DNA from 3 places in the Tardiphaga sp. 768_D3_N2_1 genome. Region 1 is predicted to be linked to each of the others. Evidence: predicted binding sites of a transcription regulator. Region 1 holds the regulator's gene; each other region holds the start of a gene.
The links. Region 1 encodes PhoB, which activates phosphate uptake and scavenging genes when phosphate is short. Its sites were predicted from a motif close to TGTCATNNANCTGTCAT; they were not measured.

Region 1 (7,138 bases):
GCCGTTGAGCTTCTCGCGGGTATTCCCTCGATCATCTACGGCATGTGGGGCTTCTTCGTGCTCGGCCCGTTCCTGGCCAATCACTTCCAGCCGTTCCTGATCAACATGTTCGAAGGCGTGCCGGTGCTCGGCACCATCTTCGCCGGTCCGCCGTCCTATCTCTCGCTGTTCAACGCCTCGCTCATCCTCGCCATCATGGTGCTCCCCTTCATCACCTCGATCTCGGTCGACGTGTTCAAGACGGTGCCGCCGGTGCTCAAGGAAGCCGCTTACGGCGTCGGCTGCACCACCTGGGAAGTCGTCCGCAATGTCGTCATCCCCTACACCCGCGTCGGTGTGATCGGTGGCGTCATGCTGGCGCTCGGCCGTGCGCTCGGTGAAACGATGGCGGTGACCTTCATCATCGGCAACTCGTTCCGCATTACCGGATCTCTGTTCGGTCCGGGTACCACGATCTCGGCGGCGATCGCCTCCGAATTCGCGGAGAGCGACGGGTTGCATCAGTCGGGTCTGATCCTGCTCGGCCTGCTGCTGTTCGTGCTTACCTTCGTGGTGCTCTCGGCAGCGCGCCTGATGCTGCTGCGTCTGGAAAAGAAGGCGGGCAACTAACATGAACCCGATTTACGCTTCACGCCGTCGCAATGACAAGATCGTCCGTGGGCTCTGCATGGGTGCCGCTCTCTTTGGCGTCACCTGGCTCGCGCTGATCCTGTTCACCCTGTTCTACAACGGGCTCGCCGGCATCAGCCTGCAGATCTTTACCCAGAACACGCCGCCGCCCGGTTCGCAGGAGGGCGGTCTGCTCAATGCCATCGTCGGTTCGGTCATCATGACCATCATCGGCGTCGGCATCGGTGCGCCGCTCGGCCTGTTTGCTGGCACCTATCTCGCGGAATACGGCAAGCACGACAAACTCACCTCGGTGATCCGCTTCATCAACGACGTGTTGCTGTCGGCCCCGTCCATCATCATCGGCCTGTTCGTTTATGGTGCGGTGGTGGTTCCGATGGGCGGCTTCTCGGCTCTCGCCGGTTCGCTTGCGCTCGCCGTGATCGTGATCCCCGTCGTGGTTCGTACCACTGAAGACATGCTCGGCCTCGTGCCGAACCCGCTGCGTGAAGCGGCCTCGGCGCTCGGCCTGCCGCGCTCCCTGGTCATCAAGCGGATCGCCTATCGTGCAGCCCGCGCCGGTCTCATCACCGGTGTGCTGCTGGCGACCGCGCGTGTCGCCGGTGAAACGGCGCCGCTGCTGTTCACCGCACTGAGCAACCAGTTCTTCAGCCTCGACCTCACCAAGACGATGGCCAACCTGCCGGTGACCATCAACAACTTCGTGCAGAGCCCCTACGAGTACTGGAAACAGCTCGCCTGGAGCGGTGCCCTGATCATCACCTTGACCGTACTTGCCCTTAACATTGGCGCACGCATTCTCGGCGCCGAGAGGACAGCAAAATGAGTGAGCTTTCTGTGTCGTCTGGCGTTTCTTCCGTCTCGATGCCGCCGCCGTCGGTCCTGCAGGGCGAGACCCGGCCCAAGGTCACCGTGCGCGATCTGAACTTCTATTACGGCGAACATCACGCCCTGAAGAAGATCAACCTGACGCTGATGGCGAACCGCGTGACGGCGTTCATCGGCCCGTCGGGCTGCGGCAAGTCCACGCTGCTGCGCATCTTCAACCGCATGTATGACCTGTATCCCGGCCAGCGCGCCGAGGGTCAGCTTATGCTCGACAACCAGAACATTCTGGATCCGAAGCTGGACCTCAACCTGCTGCGCGCCCGTGTCGGCATGGTGTTCCAGAAGCCGACCCCGTTCCCGATGACGATTTACGAAAACATCGCCTTCGGTATCCGTCTCTATGAGAAGATCTCCAAGTCGGAGATGGATGGCCGCGTCGAAAAGGCACTGCGCGGCGGTGCGCTCTGGAACGAAGTCAAGGACAAGCTCAACGCGTCGGGCCTCAGCCTGTCGGGCGGTCAGCAGCAGCGTCTGTGCATCGCACGCACCATCGCGGTGCGGCCGGAGGTGATCCTGTTCGACGAGCCGTGCTCGGCGCTGGATCCGATCTCGACCGCGAAGATCGAGGAACTGATCGACGAGCTCAAGGATCAGTACACGATCGCGATCGTGACCCATAACATGCAGCAGGCGGCCCGCGTCTCCGACACCACGGCCTTCATGTATCTCGGCGAGCTGATCGAGTTCGATCAGACCAACAAGATCTTCACGTCGCCGACCGATCGCCGCACCCAGGATTACATCACCGGCCGCTTCGGCTGACGCGATATTCGCGGGAGGATTTAGATATGGCTTTTGAACACACCACCAAGGCTTTCGACGACGATCTGCAGGAGCTGACCCGTCTCGTCGCCGAGATGGGTGGCCTCGCAGAACGGCAGATCGTCGAATCCGTCGATGCGTTGATCCGCCGAGACGTCGCGCTCGGTGCGCGCGTCGTCGCCACCGACGCCGAGATCGACCAGTTGCAGCGCACGATCGAAGAGCGTGCCGTGCTGACCATCGCCAAGCGCCAGCCGATGGCTGTCGACCTGCGCGAGATCGTCGGCGCGCTGCGCGTCGCCACCGATCTGGAGCGCATCGGCGATCTCTCCAAGAACATCGGCAAGCGCGTCAATGCACTGGACAGCGACTTCCATCCGCTGAAGCTGATCCGCGGCCTCGAACACATGACCGACCTCGTGACCACCCAGGTCAAGGCCGTGCTTGACGCCTATGCCGCGCACGATCTGCCCGCCGCCATGACGGTGTGGAAGGGCGACGAGGAAATCGACGCGATCTGCACCTCGCTGTTCCGCGAACTCCTCACCTATATGATGGAAGACCCGCGTAACATCTCGTTCTGTATCCACCTGATGTTCTGCGCCAAGAACATCGAGCGGATCGGCGACCACGCCACCAACATTGCGGAAACCGTGTTCTACATGATCGAGGGCCAGCAGATCCTCGACAAGCGCCCGAAGGGCGACATGACCACATTCGCGAATACGCCGACGGCCTGAAGCATGATGCGGGAAAGCGGAAGCCGGTTTCCCGCAAGGATCATGATTTAAGGCTTATCGGACGTCACTGAGGATATTGACCATATGGCTGTGAATGCACGCATTCTGGTGGTGGAGGACGAGGAAGCCCTCACGACGCTTCTTCGCTACAACCTCGACGCTGAAGGCTATGATGTTGAAACCGTCGCTCGCGGCGACGATGCCGACACCCGCTTGAAGGAGCGGGTGCCGGATCTCGTGGTGCTCGACTGGATGCTGCCGGGCCTGTCCGGCATCGAACTGTGCCGCCGTTTGCGCGCACGGCCTGAAACCAAGGCACTGCCGATCATCATGCTGACGGCGCGCGGCGAAGAGAGCGAACGCGTTCGCGGTCTCGCCACCGGCGCCGACGACTATATCGTCAAGCCGTTCTCGGTGCCGGAGCTGCTGGCGCGCGTGAAGGGTCTGCTGCGTCGTGCAGCTCCCGAGCGTCTCGCCACCGTCTTGGCGTTTGGCGATATCGAACTCGACCGTGACAAGCGCCGCGTCGTGCGCTCAAGCCGCCCGATCGATCTCGGTCCGACCGAATATCGCCTGCTGGAGTTCTTCCTGGAACATCCGGGCCGCGTGTTCAGCCGCGAACAGTTGCTCGACAGCGTCTGGGGCCGCGACATCTATATCGACGAGCGCACCGTCGACGTGCATATCGGCCGCCTGCGCAAGCTGCTCAATCCCGCCGGCGAGCCGGATCCGATCCGCACCGTGCGTGGTGCCGGCTACGCGCTGGACGACCGCTTCGACAAGGCGGCGGAGTAACAACACACGCTGTGTCGTCCCCGCGAAGGCGGGGACCCATAGCCTCCGTCTTCTCGGCTCTATCCAGGACGCCTGCGAATACTCGCCCCAACCACTTAGTCGGTGGTTATGGGTCCCCGCCCCGCGCACGCCTTCGGCGTGCTAGGCGGGGACGACATTGAGTTTGGTTCAGGCGTCTCTCGGTCACACTTGCTGCCCCCAACGAAAAATGCCCGGCTCATCACCGGGCATTTTCATTTGCTTTAGATATCTTCCAGCTCAGCGTGCCGGCTTCGGTACTGCGCGGCGGCGGTCGCTTGCCGGCTGATAGGCGATGCGCGAGTGATGCGCGCAATAAGGGGCGCCGGTCAGGGCCTTGCCGCCGCAGAAGTAGAAGTCTGCGCTCGACGGATCGCCGATTGGCCAGTGGCAGGTGGCGTCGCTGAGTTCGACCAGCGACAGGCGCTGGCTGATCGGCACCACATTGTCATAGGCGATCGGATCGGGCTCGGCCTCGACCTCGTAATTATGGGCCAGCGCGGTGTTGCCGCGGGCCATCGGGCGGGCGACGCGTACCATCTGCTGCGCCGGGCGCGCCTTGCGCTGCCGCGGAGCTGCCGAAGAGGGGCTCTTGGCGCGGCCGGACAGGCCGAGACGGTGCACCTTGCCGATCACGGCGTTGCGGGTCACGTTGCCGAGTTCCGCAGCGATCTGGCTGGCGGAGAGGCCGCCTTCCCAGAGTTTCTTCAACTGTTCGACGCGATCGTCGGTCCATGTCATTACCGTCATCGCAGTTTTCCCTTCGTGAACGCCGGCCTGACCAGGCGGCGCTGCGAGTTGAGACTTCAAAAATCCCTGCGGTCAGAATCCCTTAGCGCTCACCGGGCGCGAATTTCGCGTCCGGCTGTTACGCCGCACTGGATGTGTCAAAAGGATCTACCGCCGCACGAGATGTCGTATCCGACAAGGCAAAAGCTACAATATGCCGTGACTCGCACGCAAGAGTCGGGCATGCCGCGTCCACATGCTTCTGCAAATAAAGCTGCAAAATCGGCTTTTTCTGCGACTCCGTGTGACTCGAAAGCCGCAGTGCGCGGTTGACAGTCTTCACAGCACACATAGAATAATGCCCACGTGCCGCCCGAGAAGGGCGGCACGTTTCGTTTCTAGGGTCCGTTGTTCGATTTCGCACAATTGTCATCGACGCGGCCGCAGTCTTTTCGATCGGAACGGTTATGACCAGCAACGCAACGTCTTCGCCCCTCTCTCAGGCTCACTTGCTGCCTGTTTTCGCGCGTGCGGATGTCGCTTTCGAGCGCGGTGAAGGCGCGTGGCTGATTGGAACCGATGGCGAGCGCTATCTCGATTTTACCAGCGGCGTTGCCGTGAACGCTCTCGGTCATGCGCATCCGCATATGGTCGCCGCGCTGCAGGAGCAGGCCACCAAGCTCTGGCACATGTCGAACCTGTTCAAGAGCCCGGACGGTGAGCGCCTCGCCGCGCGGCTGTGCGAACAGAGCTTTGCCGACTTCGTGTTCTTCGCCAATTCGGGCGCGGAAGCGATGGAATGCGCGATCAAGGTCGTCAGGCACTATCATTTCTCCAAGGGCCATCCCGAGCGCACGCGCATCATCACCTTTGAAGGCGCGTTCCATGGCCGGACCCTCGGCACGCTCGCCGCGACGGGTGCCGCGAAATATCTCGAAGGCTATGGCAAGCCGCTCGATGGCTTCGACCAGTTGCCGCTCGGCGATATCGAAGCCGTAAAGAAGGCGGTTGGCCCGAACACTGCCGGCATTCTCATTGAGCCGCTGCAGGGCGAGGGCGGCGTACGCGCGCCGGCCAACGCATTCTTCCGTGCGCTGCGCGAGATCTGCGACGAGAACGGCATCCTTTTGATTTTCGACGAAGTGCAGACCGGCATGGGCCGCACCGGCGAACTGTTTGCCTATCAGCGCATCGGCGTGACGCCGGATGTGATGTCGCTGGCCAAGGCGCTCGGCGGCGGCTTCCCGATCGGCGCGTGCCTCGTCACGGCCGCTGCAGCCGAAGGCATGGCGCCCGGCTCGCATGGGTCGACCTTCGGCGGCAATCCGCTGGCGGTCGCTGCTGCGAATTCCGTGCTCGATATCATGCTGAAGCCCGGCTTCTTCGATCACGTGAAGAAGATGTCCCTGCTGCTGAAACAGAAACTCGCGGGCGTGGTCGATAGCCATCCGGACGTGCTCAGCGAAGTGCGCGGCGAAGGTCTTCTGATCGGCCTCAAGGCCGTCGTGCCGGCGGGCGATCTCGTGGCCGCATTGCGTGACGCGAAGCTGCTGACGGTTGGCGCGGGCGACAACGTCGTGCGCTTCCTGCCGCCGCTGATCGTCAGCGAGTCCGAGATCGAGCAGGCCGTGCAGCGGCTGGAACAGGCCTGCGTGGCCTTGGGCTCATCGGCAAAGACGCAGGGAGCCGCGTGATGAGCACGTCACCGCGGCACTTCCTCGATCTCACGGCCGTGCCGGCCAGTGAGTTGCGCAACATCATGAACGCGGCTGCCGCCATGAAGGCGAAGCTGAAGGGCAAGGACGGCTCCAATGCCGAGCCCGATCGTCCGCTCAAGAACAAGACGCTGGCGATGATCTTCGAAAAGCCGTCGACGCGCACCCGCGTGTCGTTCGAGGTCGGCATGCGCCAGCTCGGCGGCGAAGTCGTGATGCTCACCGGCGCCGAAATGCAGCTCGGTCGCGGCGAGACCATTGCCGACACCGCGCGCGTGCTGTCGCGCTTCGTCGACATCATCATGATCCGCATCCTCAATCATGACTCGCTGGTGGAGCTGGCGGAAAATGCGACCGTGCCAGTCATCAATGGCCTGACGCGCTTCTCGCATCCCTGCCAGGTGATGGCGGATGTCATGACCTATGAGGAACATCGCGGGCCGATCAAGGGCCGCACCGTGGCCTGGACCGGCGACGACAACAATGTGCTGATGTCCTGGGCCCATGCGGCCGAGCGCTTCCAGTTCAAGCTCAATATCGCAACGCCGCCGCAGCTGTCGCCGAAGAAGCCGTTCAAGGACTGGGTCAAGGCGGCCAACGCGCCGATCACCTTCAGCAACGATCCCGATGCGATGGTGAAGGGCGTCGACTGCGTCGTCACCGACACCTGGGTGTCGATGGGCGACAAGGACGGCGAGACCCGCCATAACCTGCTGAAGCCCTATCAGGTCAATGCGCGCCTGATGTCGCTGGCGAAGCCGGACGCACTGTTCATGCACTGCTTGCCGGCGCATCGCGGCGAGGAAGTTACCGACGAGGTGATCGACGGTCCGCAGTCGGTGGTGTTCGACGAGGCCGAAA
Region 2 (7,138 bases), 530 kb from region 1:
ACAGTGGGGCTCGGTCTGGCGGGTACGTTGGTAGCCTTGAACCAGAAGCCCGCCACCGTGTTACGGAATTTGTGACCTGTTTTGACACGAAGCGGCCTTTGCGCAGGCTGATTCGTGCAAAATGGCTGAGAAATCGCCAAGCTTGCGCCAGGCTGAAAGTTTACCAGGTTGCCTGAATGTAAATCGGAGCGACATTCCGCCACGCGTGGAAGCTTGCAGCGAATGTGTTAGTTTACCACATACCCTATGGGTCAGATACCGAGCGCAGATGACATCGATTTTTTATGAAATCGAATTAAGTGTCAGGAAGTGCAGATATCTGGGATACAATTCGAACCGGCGACGCGAACCCTTTGCGATCAGCCGGACAACATCGAGGTTTCGACCATGTCGGATCTAGACCGTAACTATGCTTCCCCCTTCGGCCGGGCCGGCGCGCGCGATGCCGCTGCCGTGGATGCCGGACTGCGCTCGTATATGCTGCGCATCTACAACTACATGACGATCGGTCTGGCCATCACCGGCCTGGCTGCTCTCGGCGTGTACATGGCGGCTGTCACCACCGATCCGTCGGGCGCCGCTGCCCGGATCGGCAGCTCCTACCTGACACCGTTCGGCTACGCGATGTTCGTGAGCCCGCTGAAGTGGGTGTTCATCCTGGCGCCGCTGGTCATGGTGTTCGCCATCTCGTTCGGCATCAACCGGCTGAAGCCGGCCACCGCGCAGATGCTGTTCTGGGCGTTCTCGGCTCTGATGGGCATCTCGCTGTCGTCGATCTTCCTCGTGTACACGCACACGTCGATCGTGCGGGTGTTCTTCATCACCGCGGCCTCGTTCGGTGCGCTGAGCCTCTATGGTTACACCACCAAGCGTGACATGACCGGTATGGGCTCGTTCCTGCTGATGGGCCTGTTCGGCATCATCATCGCGAGCGTCGTGAACATCTTCGTCGCTTCGTCGATGCTGCAGTTCATCGTGTCGGTCGTTGGCGTGCTGATCTTCGCGGGTCTCACCGCTTACGACACCCAGCGCCTGAAGAACGACTACATCTACGGTTACGCCTCGCAGGGCGGAGACATTGCCGAGCGCGCGGCAATCACCGGTGCCCTGTCGCTCTACTTGAACTTCATCAACCTGTTCACGCTGCTGCTGCAGCTGCTCGGACAGCGCGAATAAGTTTCAGGACATCAGGAAGATCTTAGCCCCGGCCAAAAGCCGGGGCTTTTCTTTTGGGTCGGGCAAAAATAGTCTCTATCCTATGTCCGATATTGAAATCAGGCCCGCAGTCGCGGCGGATCTGCCCGCGATCACCGCGATCTATGACGAGGCGGTGCAGTTCGGCACGGCCACGTTCGAACTGGTCTCGCCAGATTTGGCCGAGATGACGCGGCGTTTCGAGGCGCTGATGAGCGGAGGCTATCCGTATCTCGTGGCTGTGTTGGAAGGCCGGGTTGTCGGCTATGCCTATGCCAGCGCACATCGCCCGCGACCGGCCTATCGCTTTACCGTCGAGAATTCGATTTATCTCGATCCCAAAGCCCAGCGGCGGGGCGTTGGTGGCAAACTTCTGGCGCGGCTGATCGCCGAATGCGAGAGCCGCGGCTACCGCCAGATGGTTGCCGTGATCGGTGACAGCGCCAATGCCGGCTCCATCGCAGTTCATCGCAATGCCGGCTTTCAGATGGTCGGGGTACATCCCGATGTCGGTTTCAAGTTCGGTCGCTGGCTTGATACCGTCTCGATGCAGCTCGCACTTGGCGAGGGCGCCCGCACGCTGCCCTGACGCTCTGCGAATCGATTTACACCACCGCCAGCTTGCGATCGATCACCAGGAGCACGCGGTCGAGTTCCTGGCCGCGGCGCAGGATCATGCCACTCGCTGAAATGACGCTATACATGCCCTGCTTGCGCGCCAGTCGCGGATCTTTCTCGATGCGATAGAGCGGCACTTCCGACGAGCGGCGGAACACCGAGAACACCGCGCGGTCGCGCAAAAAGTCGATGGCGTAATCGCGCCACTCGCCGTCGGAGACCATACGGCCGTACAGGTTGAGGATGCGGCTGAGTTCAAGGCGATTGAAGCTGACGACGGGCGCGGCGGCGGCAGAGCCCGTCGCCGCGCGATTCTCGGTGGGCTCAGTATCTCCCGGAATCACATTCATGCGGCGCCTCCTGTCATATCCCCGACATGATCGCGCCGACTGAGGCCCTCTGCAAGGGCCGATCCGCGGGCCCAGCGGTAGAAATTTCCCGTCACGGGAACGTCAGGTGAATCTTATTGCCGCCAAATTTTGGCCCATCGGGCGCCCTTCTGGATTGCGACAAGAAGATACTGCGTCGGGTCCGGTTCTTCCGGTCTCGGATTCCTCAGCCCCCAGCCCCCCGCGGTCGTTGGGATCGGACCCTGCGCAGGAAGTTAATCCCCACTGGGCCAACGCAAGTTGGTCCTTTTCTTTTTGGTGGGTGCTTCGGCAATAGCCGGTCAGCGGCGACGATCTCTCAAAACGGCGTAGCTCTGCCTGTGAAAACAGAGCAACGATTCCAGAGTTTTGAAAAACCTACTGCAGCGACGTATACGCCGCGCCGCGCATCGCGCCGGGCTTGTCACGCGTGCCATCCTGGACATAGACGACAGCGGCATCGACGCCATCTCTGGAAATGTTCTCCAGCGGCAGCGTCCAGTTAGCGGCGTTGCCGGTCCAGTCACCGACCTTCAGCCAGTTCCGGACGACATTGTAATAGGTCAGTTGCTTGCCGCGATTCTCGCCGCGACCGACTGTAATCGGCACAGCCTTCGACACCGAGCAGATCCAGACTTCGCCATGCGCTGTATCGGGCGCATTGCTCGATGCGGCAACGGAAACGTTGACGTGTTTGCCGGAAACCGACATCGACACCGGCACCGTCATCACGGCGCCTTTCTTGGTTTCGCTGATAGCGCCCTGGATACGATCGGCATCGCTGCCGATCACCTGAGTGGCGCCGTTAACGACGACTTGCGGCGTGTAGACGTCGCGATCGCCGCGCATCTGCGAATAGGCTTTCTGCCGCGCGCTGAAACGCGAGTCCGCCAGCGTATCCTTCCAGCCGAGATAGTCCCAGTAGTCAATCGGCATGCTCAATGCGATCACGGACGGGTCTTTGGCGAGGTCGCCGATAATTTTGTCGGCAGGCGGGCAGGACGAGCAACCCTGTGAGGTGAAGAGCTCCACCACCGCCCGGGGCTGGGCCAGCGCGCTACCGCTCGCTGCAATGGCGGCGCACACGCTGAGCGCGCCAGTCCACTGCGATATGCCGCCAAAGGATTTCATGAGGTTTTGCTACGCTCGAGGTGGGACACATAACAGACGGTGTCGCACATTGGTGTCGCTAACACGTTCAAGCCCCCAAACGCCAGAAGGCGACCTTTTCATAGGCCGCCTTCTGTTCACTAGCCACTCACTTCGCGGTGAGGCACTACGTCACACCCCGCACGGGCGTCAGGCTGCGAGCTGACGCAGCACGTAATGCAGGATGCCGCCGTTGCGGTAATATTCGAGCTCGTCCAGCGTATCGATGCGGCAGAGCAGCGTCTCCTTGTGGAGTGAGCCATCGGCCGACACGATTTCCGCCACCATCTGCTGGCGCGGCTTGATCTCGCCGGTGAGGCCGCGAATCGTGACCTTCTCGTCGCCTTTGAGGCCAAGCTTCTTCCACGACGAACCATTCTCGAAGGTCAGCGGCAGGATGCCCATGCCAACCAGATTGGATCGGTGAATACGCTCGAAGCTCTCGGTGATGACGGCGCGAACGCCGAGCAGGCGTGTACCCTTGGCCGCCCAGTCGCGCGACGAACCGTTGCCGTATTCGGCACCGCCGAACACGACCAGCGGCACCTGCTCGGCCTGATACTTCATCGCGGCGTCGTAGATCGACATCGTCTCGCCGTCCGGCCAATGCTTGGTGTTGCCACCTTCAGGCACGTTGCCGTCGGCGCCCTGCAGCATGAAGTTCTTGATGCGGATATTGGCGAAGGTGCCGCGCATCATCACTTCGTGATTGCCGCGGCGCGTGCCGTACTGGTTGAAATCGGCGGGGCGCACCTGGTGCTCCGACAGATATTTGCCCGCGGGGGAAGTGAGCTTGATCGAACCGGCCGGCGAGATGTGGTCGGTGGTGATCTTGTCGCCGAACAGGGCCAGGATGCGTGCATCGATGATGTCGGTGGTCGGTTCCGGCTCCTTCTTCATGCCTTCGAAGTAGGGCGGGTTCTGCACGTAAGTGGAGCTCATGTTCCACTTGTAGGTCTCGCTCTCGACCGTCTTGATCTTGCGCCAGTTGGCGTCACCCTTGAACACGTCAGCATACTTCTTCTTGAAGATCGTCGAGGTGACGTACTTCTTGATGATCGCGTTCACTTCTTTCGAGGTCGGCCAGATGTCCTTCAGATAGACCGGCTTGCCGTCCTTGCCTTCTCCGATCGGCTCGACCGCGAGATTCTTGGTCACAGTGCCGGCGAGCGCATGGGCAACGACCAGCGGCGGCGAGGCGAGATAGTTCGCCTGCACGTCCGGCGAGACGCGGCCTTCGAAGTTGCGGTTGCCCGAGAGCACGGCGGCGCCGACGATGCCGTTATCGTTGATGGTCTTCGAGATCTCTTCCGGCAGCGGGCCCGAATTGCCGATGCAAGTGGTGCAGCCGAAGCCGACCAGATTGAAGCCGACTTTGTCGAGGTCGAGTTGCAGGCCCGAATCGGCCAGATATCCGGCAACGACCTGCGAGCCCGGCGCCAGCGAGGTCTTCACCCACGGCTTTGCTTTCAGGCCTTTGGCAACGGCGTTACGTGCGAGCAGGCCGGCAGCCACCAGCACGCTCGGATTCGACGTGTTGGTGCAGGAGGTGATGGCGGCGATGACGACGTCGCCATGGCCGAGATCGAAATTCTTGCCTTCAACCGGAAAGCGTTCGTCGGCATTGGGCTTCTTGTATTCTGCGGCGAGCGCCGTGGCGAAACCCTCTGCGATCGCTGGCAGTGCGACGCGGCCTTCCGGGCGCTTCGGGCCTGCCATCGACGGCACGACGTCACCAAGGTCCAGCTTCAGCGTTTCGGTGAAGACCGGATCGGGCGACTTGGCGGTGCGGTACAGGCCCTGCGCCTTGGCATAAGCAGTCACCAGTGCGACACGCGCGGTCTTGCGGCCCGACGTTTTCAGATAATCGATAGTGGCGGCATCGACCGGGAAGAAGCCGCAGGTCGCGCCATATTCCGGCGCCATATTGCCGATCGTCGCCTTGTCGGCGACCGACATGGCGTCGAGGCCGGGACCATAGAATTCCACGAACTTACCGACGACGCCCTGCTTGCGCAGCATTTGGGTGACGGTGAGCACGAGGTCGGTGGCGGTGACGCCTTCCTTGAGCGCGCCCGACAGCTTGAAGCCGACCACGTCAGGCAGCAGCATCGACTGCGGTTGGCCAAGCATCGCGGCTTCCGCCTCGATGCCGCCGACGCCCCAGCCGAGCACGGCGAGGCCGTTGACCATGGTCGTGTGCGAGTCGGTACCAACCAGCGTGTCGGGATAGGCGACCTCGAAGGTCGCGGTCTTCTTGCCGACAGTCATCTTCTGCTTCTTCGTCCAGACGGTCTGGGCGAGATATTCGAGATTGACCTGGTGGCAGATGCCTGTGCCGGGCGGCACCACGGAGAAGTTCGAGAAGGCGCTCTGGCCCCACTTCAGGAACTCGTAGCGTTCCTTGTTCTGCTTGTACTCTTCGGCGACGTTCTTGCCGAATGCCTTGTTGTCACCGAAGAAGTTGACGATCACCGAATGGTCGATGACCAGATCGACGGGGACCAGTGGGTTGATCTTCTTCGGGTCGCCCTTCAGTGCCTGCATCGCATTACGCATCGCCGCGAGGTCGACCACGGCCGGGACCCCTGTGAAGTCCTGCATCAGCACGCGGGCGGGACGGAACGCGATTTCATGCTCGAGCTTGCGCTTCTTCACCCATTTCGAGAACGCGACGATGTCGTCTTTCTTGACGGTGCGGCCGTCCTCGTTGCGCAGCAGGTTTTCGAGCAGCACCTTCATCGAGTAAGGCAGTTTCGAAATGCCCGTCAGACCGTTTTTCTCAGCGAGCGGCAGGCTGTAGTAAACATAAGTCTTGGCGCCAACCTTGAGCGTCTTCCGGCATTTGAAGCTGTCGAGCGATGTCATGTGAGGGGATCCCAATTCAGTTGACTGATACCCGGCATGAGGTATCAAGGCACCGTCTGCGGAGAGAGCCAGTTTGCTTGCAGGCGCCGATTGTGTGCTGCATCAAGTTCCGGCTTATAGAATCTTTCTAGAGATGCTGCCATATCGACAATCGTTTGCAGCCTTGCGAAATGATGCAACAACGCCGCGCGACTTCTGATCCAATTGGAAGGCCATGGAAGGATTATGATGCGGCTCTCGGGGCGCAATTTGCGATGCGTGCGAGGCGGCCGTGAAGTTTTTGCCGGACTCGATTTCAATGCCCTGGCAGGCGAGGCGGTGGCTGTTGTCGGGCCTAACGGGGCGGGCAAAACCTCGCTCTTGCGTCTGATCGCCGGCCTTCTGGTGCCGGCCGAGGGCGCCATCACCCTCGAGGGTAGTGACGGCGAGATGACGGTTGCCGAACAGGCGCATTACCTGGGCCACCGCGATGCCATGAAGCCGGCTTTGACGGTGACGGAGAACCTGACCTTCTGGGCGGAATTTCTCGGCGGCACGCTGGTCGATCCAACCGCGTGTATTGCAGCGGTGGGCCTCTCTCATGCTGCAGCGTTGCCCGCGGGCTTTCTCTCGGCCGGTCAACGCCGGCGGTTGTCGATTGCGCGATTGCTGGCCGTCCGCCGGCCGATCTGGCTGCTTGACGAGCCCACCGCGGCGCTTGATCTGGCCAGCCAGCGGGTGTTTGCGGGGCTGATGACTGATCATCTCGCATCGGGCGGCCTGGTTATCGCCGCGACCCATGGTCCGCTTGGGATCGATGCACGCGAATTGCGGATCGGGGGCGAGGCGTGAGGGGAGCAATCTTGCAACTGGAGCCACGCTCCGCGCGATGTACTCCCTCCCCCCCTGCGGGGGAGAGCCGGGGAGGGGGGTGGCAGCGGGCGACCGCCCCTCGATTATTT
Region 3 (7,138 bases), 3.8 Mb from region 1:
AGCCGCTGCGGCGAAGCCGTCACGCAGTTGCTTCATCACCGCAGGCGACAGCACTTTACTGAGCACGGCGCGGGTGCGCGTATGCGCCGGCGGGTCGGCTTCGAGAATGAGGCTCTGGGGGCGCCACGGTTTCTCCCTGGCAAAGTCGCTGAGGCCCACACCGCGGCTCGAGCAGAACGTCGCGGGATCGCTCAGGACCGCATGCACTTCGGCGTAGCGCGCGACGGCGTAGACGTTCCATTTGTCGAGATAGACCACGGGCCCCGCCTCGCGCAGCACCTCGTGGGTGGGATGAGGGTCGGCGAAGAAGTCCATGGCAAATGGATCGACATCGAGATGGGCAATGGGTCGAGACGATGCGTCGTCCGGTACGCCTCCGCCAAAGGACAGCACCGGCGGGGCGTGGGACGCCCCCGTCGTGACCGCTGCAACCATGTGAACCTCCCGTATTTTCTTGTTGGCAATTGCGACTGCGTATCTCTATTCCTCAGATCTACGTGGGCTCGCCGATTTCGGCGGCACCATGCAGGCAGGATCGTGTTGCATGAGCAAGAATGGATCGGGGAAAACGGTTCGAAAGCCCGCCAAGACGAAAGCGACAAAGGTCAATGTCAGGACTGTCGCCACAAGAGCTCCTGCCGCCAAGGGCGGGCCGTTGCTCGACCTTGAACGCTATGTGCCGGCCTTTATTACCTTCATCGCGAACAAGCTCTCGCGCAACGCGACCGTGCTCTATCAGAAGCGCTTTGGCGTGAACGTTACCGAGTGGCGCATCATGTCGCTGCTGGCGATCGAACCCGGCATTCCCGCCGCGCGCATCTGCCACGTCATCGGCTTCGACAAGGGACCGGTCAGCCGCACGCTTGCCATGCTGGAAGAGCGCGGTCTCGTCGCCATCAATGCTGATCCCGACGACGCGCGCACCCATTCGATTACGCTGACCGCGAAAGGGCGCACGACGCACGACGCCGTCATCGTAACCGCGCTGGAACGCGAGCGAAAGCTGCTGTCCTGTCTGGATGAAAGTGAACGCGAAGTGCTGGTCGACTTGCTGCGGCGCATTCACGGCAATCTTGGCGCGGTGACCGGCTAGGCCACCAGGCGTTACACGCGCGTCATCAATCGCTGTCCCGCACAAGCGGTCCATCATCGTTTCTCTCCCTGTGGGACGCGGCAGTTGACTGCTCTCGTATGCGCCTCTCCGGAAAGGCTCTCACGAATTAGTTGCCTAGGCAACATAAATATCGGGACGGTTTGTCACGAGGGGACAAGGATTTTCTGCCACCATCCGCTAACCTGCGCCGCAGCACATTCGATACCGGAGCCAGAGGATAAAGATTACGATGCCGCTCATGCCAAATAGCGCCGACGCCCTGCTGTTCGATATCGGCCGCGTCGTGCTGGATATCGACTTCAACCGCGTGCTGGAAGTCTGGTCGGATCACGCGCGCTGCAAGCCGGATCATATCGTCACCCGCTTCACCCGCGGTGACGTGTATATGCAACACGAACGCGGACAACTCTCAGACGACGCATTCTTTGCGCATCTGCGCGACACGCTGACGATCGATCTGACGCCAGCGCAATTTCTCGAAGGTTGGAACGCGCTGTTTGTCGGCGAGATGCCCGGCATCGCAGACCTTCTTGCGCGCGCGTCAGCGCGTTGGCCTCTCTACGCGTTCTCCAACACCAATCCTGCGCACGTCGCTCATTTTTCGCAGCGGCATGCCGATCTGCTCAACCACTTTCGAAGCGTATTTCTGTCCTCTTCGATCGGCTTGCGAAAACCGGATGCGGAGGCATATCGGCATGTGATCTCGGAGATTGGCATGCCTGCCGACCGCATCGTATTCTTCGACGATCTTGCCGAAAACATCGAGGCGGCTCGCGCCTGCGGATTGCAGACCGTGCACGTGACCTCGCCGACATCCGTCGCCGAGGCCCTCAAGGCACTGGGGCTTTAAGCCCGCGAGATGCGCTGGAAGGCGATGCTGGTCAGCACACCGAGCAGCGCCCAGAACAGCAGGCTGGTCAGGACCGCCGCGACGACGAAGCTATGCGATAGGCTTTCCGGGACATCCGTATGACCAGCCGGCGCCTGCGGGGCTCCAATCAGATGCGGCAGGATGATTAGGCCAAGGCCGAGAATGGCGGCCCATGAGGCCTTGCGGAAGGCCAGCAGGCCGAGCCCGGCCGCAGTGGCGCAGGCGGTGCCGATCCACCAGGTCTGGCGCAGTGTGAGGTCAGCGACAGGCATCCCCGGCAATTCCGGTGGCAGGCCGAGGCCGGGCGCCGCCGTGAAGACGACGAAACCGCCGAGACCCCAGAACAGCCCTTCCCGCCAGCTCACGGCCCGGCCACGCAGCGCGAAGATGCCGGCCAGCAGCAAAGCGAAGCCGATGGCAGTCAGGATATTGGCGCCGGTAGTGAAGGCATTACGCTGCAAGCCCTCGGCAGGCTCCCACTCGGCCTCGTGGCTATGGGCGGGGCTGGCTGCGGCACCATGGTCGTGCGTATGCGCGGGCTGTACGGCGGCCGTCGGCGCCCCGGCCTTTCGCTCATAGACTTCGCTTTTCTGGATCAGCGGAATGGTGCCGACCATCTGGGCGCCGGTGATGGCAGCACCAGTGATCGCGCCAGCCACTACTGCCGAGAAAACGATCGACCTGAAAACGGACATGTCTCAGTGGCAGGGGAATGCGTTGGCGTGGCGCGTATCGTGGGCCGCATTGTGAACGGCGCTGATATGCGAGAAACCGACCACGCCGACGATAAACAGACCGAGCGCCATCGCCAGAACGGCCTGCACGACGACATTGACGTCGGTGGTAACGGCGGAAATCTGGGCGGTCTGGGTCTGTTGCATCGGAATCCTCGCGAATTAGACCCCGATTTTAACCGAGTTGCATCCGCGGCGCGACCGCTAATTTTGCATCGCGCGGGCAAGATCGCGGCTGGTCAGGTGGAAATTGGCATCCACCGCCACCCCTGCCCGCACCAGTTTGGCGCTGGCCGCCGCCTGAAACACTACCCGGTGATCGTGGAAATAGGCTGCACATTCCTCCGGCGACGGATAGCGCCGGAGCAGCGTCCGGAACGCGTGACGGTGCACCATGCACAGCCCGCGATGGCCGGATGGCTGGAAGGCCAGCGCATCGACATCGGCGCGCCAAAGCGGCGCATTATCGCCAGCGGAAACGTGGTCGGTCATGATCGCCGATGTCTATCGCGTTTCCCGGCGCCGCCAAAGTGCCGGTGGTTTTGCGTCGGCTCCCGCTCTCCGCTATGACGGGCGCCCACACTGCCGGAGACCCTGCCGATGGCCCTGATGCCGGTTACCGATGCCATGGCCGCGATTCTCGCGGGCGCCGATGCGCTGCCCGAGGAGATGGTGCCGCTGGAAGACGCGTTCCACCGCGTGCTGGCCCGCGACATCGCTTCGCTGCGCACACAGCCACCGGAGCCCATGTCGGCCATGGACGGTTATGCGGTACGCGCCGCCGATGCGACGCTGGGTGCGAAGCTGCGTGTGATCGGCGAAATTGCTGCGGGCAAACCATTCGATCGCCCCCTGCAAGCCGGCGAGGCCCTGCGGATCTTCACCGGCGGCGTGCTGCCGGCCGGCGCCGACGCCGTGGTGATCCAGGAAGACACAACACGCGACGGCGACGTCGTCGGGATCAACGAAGCCGCAATCTCCGGCAAGCATATCCGCCCGGCCGGTGTCGACTTCAACGAAGGTGACGTATTGCTGCGCGCCGGCACGCGCCTCACCGACCGTGATCTCGCTCTTGCCGCCGGCATGAACCATGCGGCATTGCCGGTGCGGCGCCGGCCCCTCGTCGCGATGCTTGCCACCGGCGACGAACTGGTGATGCCCGGTGCGATCCCCGGCCCAGGCCAGATCGTGCTCTCCAACGGCTTCGCGCTGCGTGCGCTGGCGCGCGCCGAAGGCGCCGAAGTGATTGATCTCGGTATCGCCGTCGACACGCTGGAAGCGACCACATCCGCCATTCAACGCGCGATCGATCTGAAGGCCGATGTGCTGATCACCACCGGCGGTGCGTCAGTCGGCGACCATGACCTCGTGCAGCAATCGCTGATCGATGCCGGCGTCGAGATGGCGTTCTGGCGGATCGCGATGCGGCCCGGCAAACCGATGATGCATGGACGCCGTCAGGAAATGCGCGTGGTCGGCCTGCCGGGGAATCCCGTGTCGTCCTATGTCTGCGGTTTCCTGTTCATGGTGCCGCTGCTGCGTGCGCTGTCCGGTCGAAACGACATCGCCCATGCAATCGAACCCGCAGTGCTCGGCCGCGATCTCGGGGCCAACGATCAGCGCGAGGATTATCTGCGCACGCGCCTCGAGACCCGCGCCGACGGCACTGTGGTGGCGACGCCGGTCATCAAGCAGGACTCGTCGCTGCTGGGGAATCTCGCTGTCGCCGGTGGACTTCTGATCCGCAAGCCATTCGCACCCGCGGCTGTGGCGGGCGATTCCTGCGCGATCATCCGGCTGCCGGTCTAGCGGCCAACAAGCTTTGACGGATGCCGCGGCTGGCGGAACTCCCGCCTCGCGGCATGCTCCCCAGACCTTTTTCCTGATTGAGATACCTTAACGCAATTTCAGTCACTGAATTGTCACGTAACGCAGCGAGAGATCGCAGCGAAACAAGATCGGTGGACAAATGGACTATTTCAAACGCTTCAATTTCCTCTTCGCGATGCCGACTTTCGAAGCCGACGATCTCGAGGGCATTCGCCTCAATCAGATCGTCGAGGAGATCGAGCGTTCCGGCTTCGAGGTCGTCAAGGCGCGCAAGCTCGAAGACGCCACCATCGCGGTCCAGACCGACGCGGCGATCGGCTGCATGGTGGTCGACTGGGGCAAGAAGGGCCTGGAAGGCAAGACCGCGGCGCTGATCAACCTGATGCGCAAACGCGGCCTGGACTTCCCCATCATCCTGCTGATCCGTCGCAAGCGGTTTGAGGACGTCCCGGTCGAGGTGCTCGATTTCATCGACGGCTATGTCTTCCTGTCCGAGGAAACCCCGCCGTTCATCGCCAAGAACCTGATCAGCCGGTTGAAGCAATATGCCGAGACGCTAAAGACGCCTTTCTTCGGCGCGCTGGTCGACTATGCCGAAGAAGGCAACCAGCTCTGGACCTGCCCCGGGCACAATGGCGGTGTGTTCTACAGCCGCAGCCCGATCGGCCGCGTGTTCATGGAACATCTCGGCGAAGCCGTGTTCCGCGACGACCTCGACAATTCGGTGCTCGATCTCGGCGATCTCCTGACCCACGAAGGCCCTGCTTTGCAGGCGCAGAAGGAAGCCGCGCAGATTTTTGGCGCGGAGAAAACCTATTTCGTGCTCAACGGCACCTCGACCTCCAACAAGGTCGCCCTGTCGGCGCTGGTCACCGATGGCGATCTGGTGCTGTTCGACCGCAACAACCACAAGGCCGCCTTGCATGGTGCGCTGATGATCTCGGGCGGCGTGCCGATCTATGTGCCGACGGCGCGCAATCCCTGGGGCCTGATCGGCCCGATGAACTGGGAGGCCACTGACGAGAAGGCTCTCCGCGAGAGCATCCGCACCAATCCGCTGGTCACGGATCCCGAAGCCTGGAAGCGTCCGCGCCCGTTCCGCGTCGCCGTCATCGAACAGTGCACCTATGACGGCACCATCTACAGCGCCGAGATGATCATCAAGCGCATCGGTCATCTCTGCGATTACATCCTGTTCGACGAAGCCTGGGCTGGCTTCATGAAATTCCATCCGCTCTATGCCGGCCGGTTCGCCATGGGGCTCAAGGAGCTCGGCCCGGATTCGCCGGGCATCATCGCGACACAGTCGACCCACAAGCAGCTGGCGAGCTTCTCGCAGGCGTCGCAGATCCACATGAAGGATCGGCATATCCGCGGGCAGAAGCGCCGTGTCGAGCATCGGCGCTTCAACGAGAGCTTCATGCAACACGCCTCGACCTCTCCGTTCTATCCGCTGTTTGCATCATTGGATGTCGGCGCGCAGATGATGAAGGGACGCTCGGGCGAAGTGTTGTGGGACGACACGATCCGCCTCGGCATCGAACTGCGCAAGAAGATGCGCGCGGTCCGCCGCGAATTCGAAGAGAAGGAAACCCGCACCGAGCGCCGTTGGTTCTTCGAACCCTTCGTGCCCGAGCGCGTCGCAATTCCCGATGCATCGAGCGAAGGCGCCGTTCACAACGTGCCGTGGGAAAGCGTTGGCACGGATCAGCTCGCCACCAATCCCTCCTATTGGCAGCTCGCCCCTGAGGCTGCCTGGCACGGCTTCCCGGGCATGGTCGCCGGCTTCGCCATGACCGATCCGAACAAGCTGACGGTCCTGACCCCCGGCTTCGATCGCACCACCGGTGCCTATGCCGACCACGGCATCCCAGCCCCTGTGGTCGCGCAATTCCTGCGCGAAAACCGCATCGTGCCGGAGAAGAACGATCTCAACTCGCTGCTCTTCCTGCTGACGCCGGGCGTGGAAGCCAGCAAGGCCGGCACGCTCATATCGGGCCTTGTCGCCTTCAAGAAATTTCATGACGACAACGCGCTGCTGGAAGACGTCATCCCGGAATTCGCCAGGCGCCGGCCTGTGCGTTATGCGGGCGTACGCCTGCGGGATCTGTGCGGCGACATGCACCGGTTCTTCCGCGAGGCCAATGTGAGCGACCTCCAGACCAGGCAGTTCTCCGCCGACCATCTGCCGGAGATCGCCATGTCACCCCACGATGCCGCGCGCTGTCTGGTGCGCAACGACGTCGATTACGTTTCGATCGATGAGCTTTTCGGGCGCGTCGCGACGACGCCGTTCGTGGTCTATCCGCCCGGCATCGCCACGATCGTGCCGGGCGAGCGCCTCACCGAACGGGCCAAGCCCATGATCGATTATCTGAAGATGTTCGAGACCTGCTTCAACACATTCCCGGGCTTCGACGTCGAAATCCAGGGCATCTACCGCAAGGTCGACGCCAATGGCCGGATCCGGCTTTACACTTACGTGGTCTCCGAATAGGGAGCTCGTAAGGAGCCTGATTTGCAAACGGAACTCGAACAGCCGGTCGTCATACGACCCTCGCGCGACACCGACGTCGATGCCATGCTGGC

Region 2: a site for PhoB is predicted at 2,174-2,190, ahead of AB8A27_RS24565 (DUF2794 domain-containing protein). Genes of this name have one in related genera too.
Region 3: a site for PhoB is predicted at 4,629-4,645, ahead of AB8A27_RS09150 (Orn/Lys/Arg decarboxylase N-terminal domain-containing protein). Genes of this name have one in related genera too.

Annotation. Positions count from the first base shown of each region.
Region 1 is NZ_CP197245.1:5,761,529-5,768,666, forward strand. It holds gene pstC (phosphate ABC transporter permease subunit PstC) at 1-609, shown strand, start outside; gene pstA (phosphate ABC transporter permease PstA) at 611-1,456, shown strand; gene pstB (phosphate ABC transporter ATP-binding protein PstB) at 1,453-2,280, shown strand; gene phoU (phosphate signaling complex protein PhoU) at 2,307-3,020, shown strand; gene phoB (phosphate regulon transcriptional regulator PhoB) at 3,111-3,815, shown strand; gene AB8A27_RS27085 (GcrA family cell cycle regulator) at 4,074-4,583, opposite strand; gene AB8A27_RS27090 (aspartate aminotransferase family protein) at 5,030-6,256, shown strand; gene argF (ornithine carbamoyltransferase) at 6,256-7,138, shown strand, end outside.
Region 2 is NZ_CP197245.1:5,227,832-5,234,969, reverse strand. It holds gene AB8A27_RS24580 (ABC transporter permease) at 1-75, shown strand, start outside; gene AB8A27_RS24575 (Bax inhibitor-1/YccA family protein) at 388-1,176, shown strand; gene AB8A27_RS24570 (N-acetyltransferase family protein) at 1,259-1,783, shown strand; gene AB8A27_RS24565 (DUF2794 domain-containing protein) at 1,800-2,162, opposite strand; gene AB8A27_RS24560 (DUF1223 domain-containing protein) at 2,559-3,311, opposite strand; gene acnA (aconitate hydratase AcnA) at 3,480-6,197, opposite strand; gene ccmA (heme ABC exporter ATP-binding protein CcmA) at 6,426-7,028, shown strand.
Region 3 is NZ_CP197245.1:1,999,331-2,006,468, reverse strand. It holds gene AB8A27_RS09185 (cytochrome P450) at 1-315, opposite strand, end outside; gene AB8A27_RS09180 (MarR family winged helix-turn-helix transcriptional regulator) at 545-1,093, shown strand; gene AB8A27_RS09175 (HAD-IA family hydrolase) at 1,344-1,964, shown strand; gene AB8A27_RS09170 (CbtA family protein) at 1,961-2,680, opposite strand; gene AB8A27_RS09165 (CbtB domain-containing protein) at 2,684-2,866, opposite strand; gene AB8A27_RS09160 (hypothetical protein) at 2,924-3,211, opposite strand; gene AB8A27_RS09155 (molybdopterin molybdotransferase MoeA) at 3,320-4,528, shown strand; gene AB8A27_RS09150 (Orn/Lys/Arg decarboxylase N-terminal domain-containing protein) at 4,689-7,046, shown strand; gene AB8A27_RS09145 (N-acetyltransferase family protein) at 7,068-7,138, shown strand, end outside.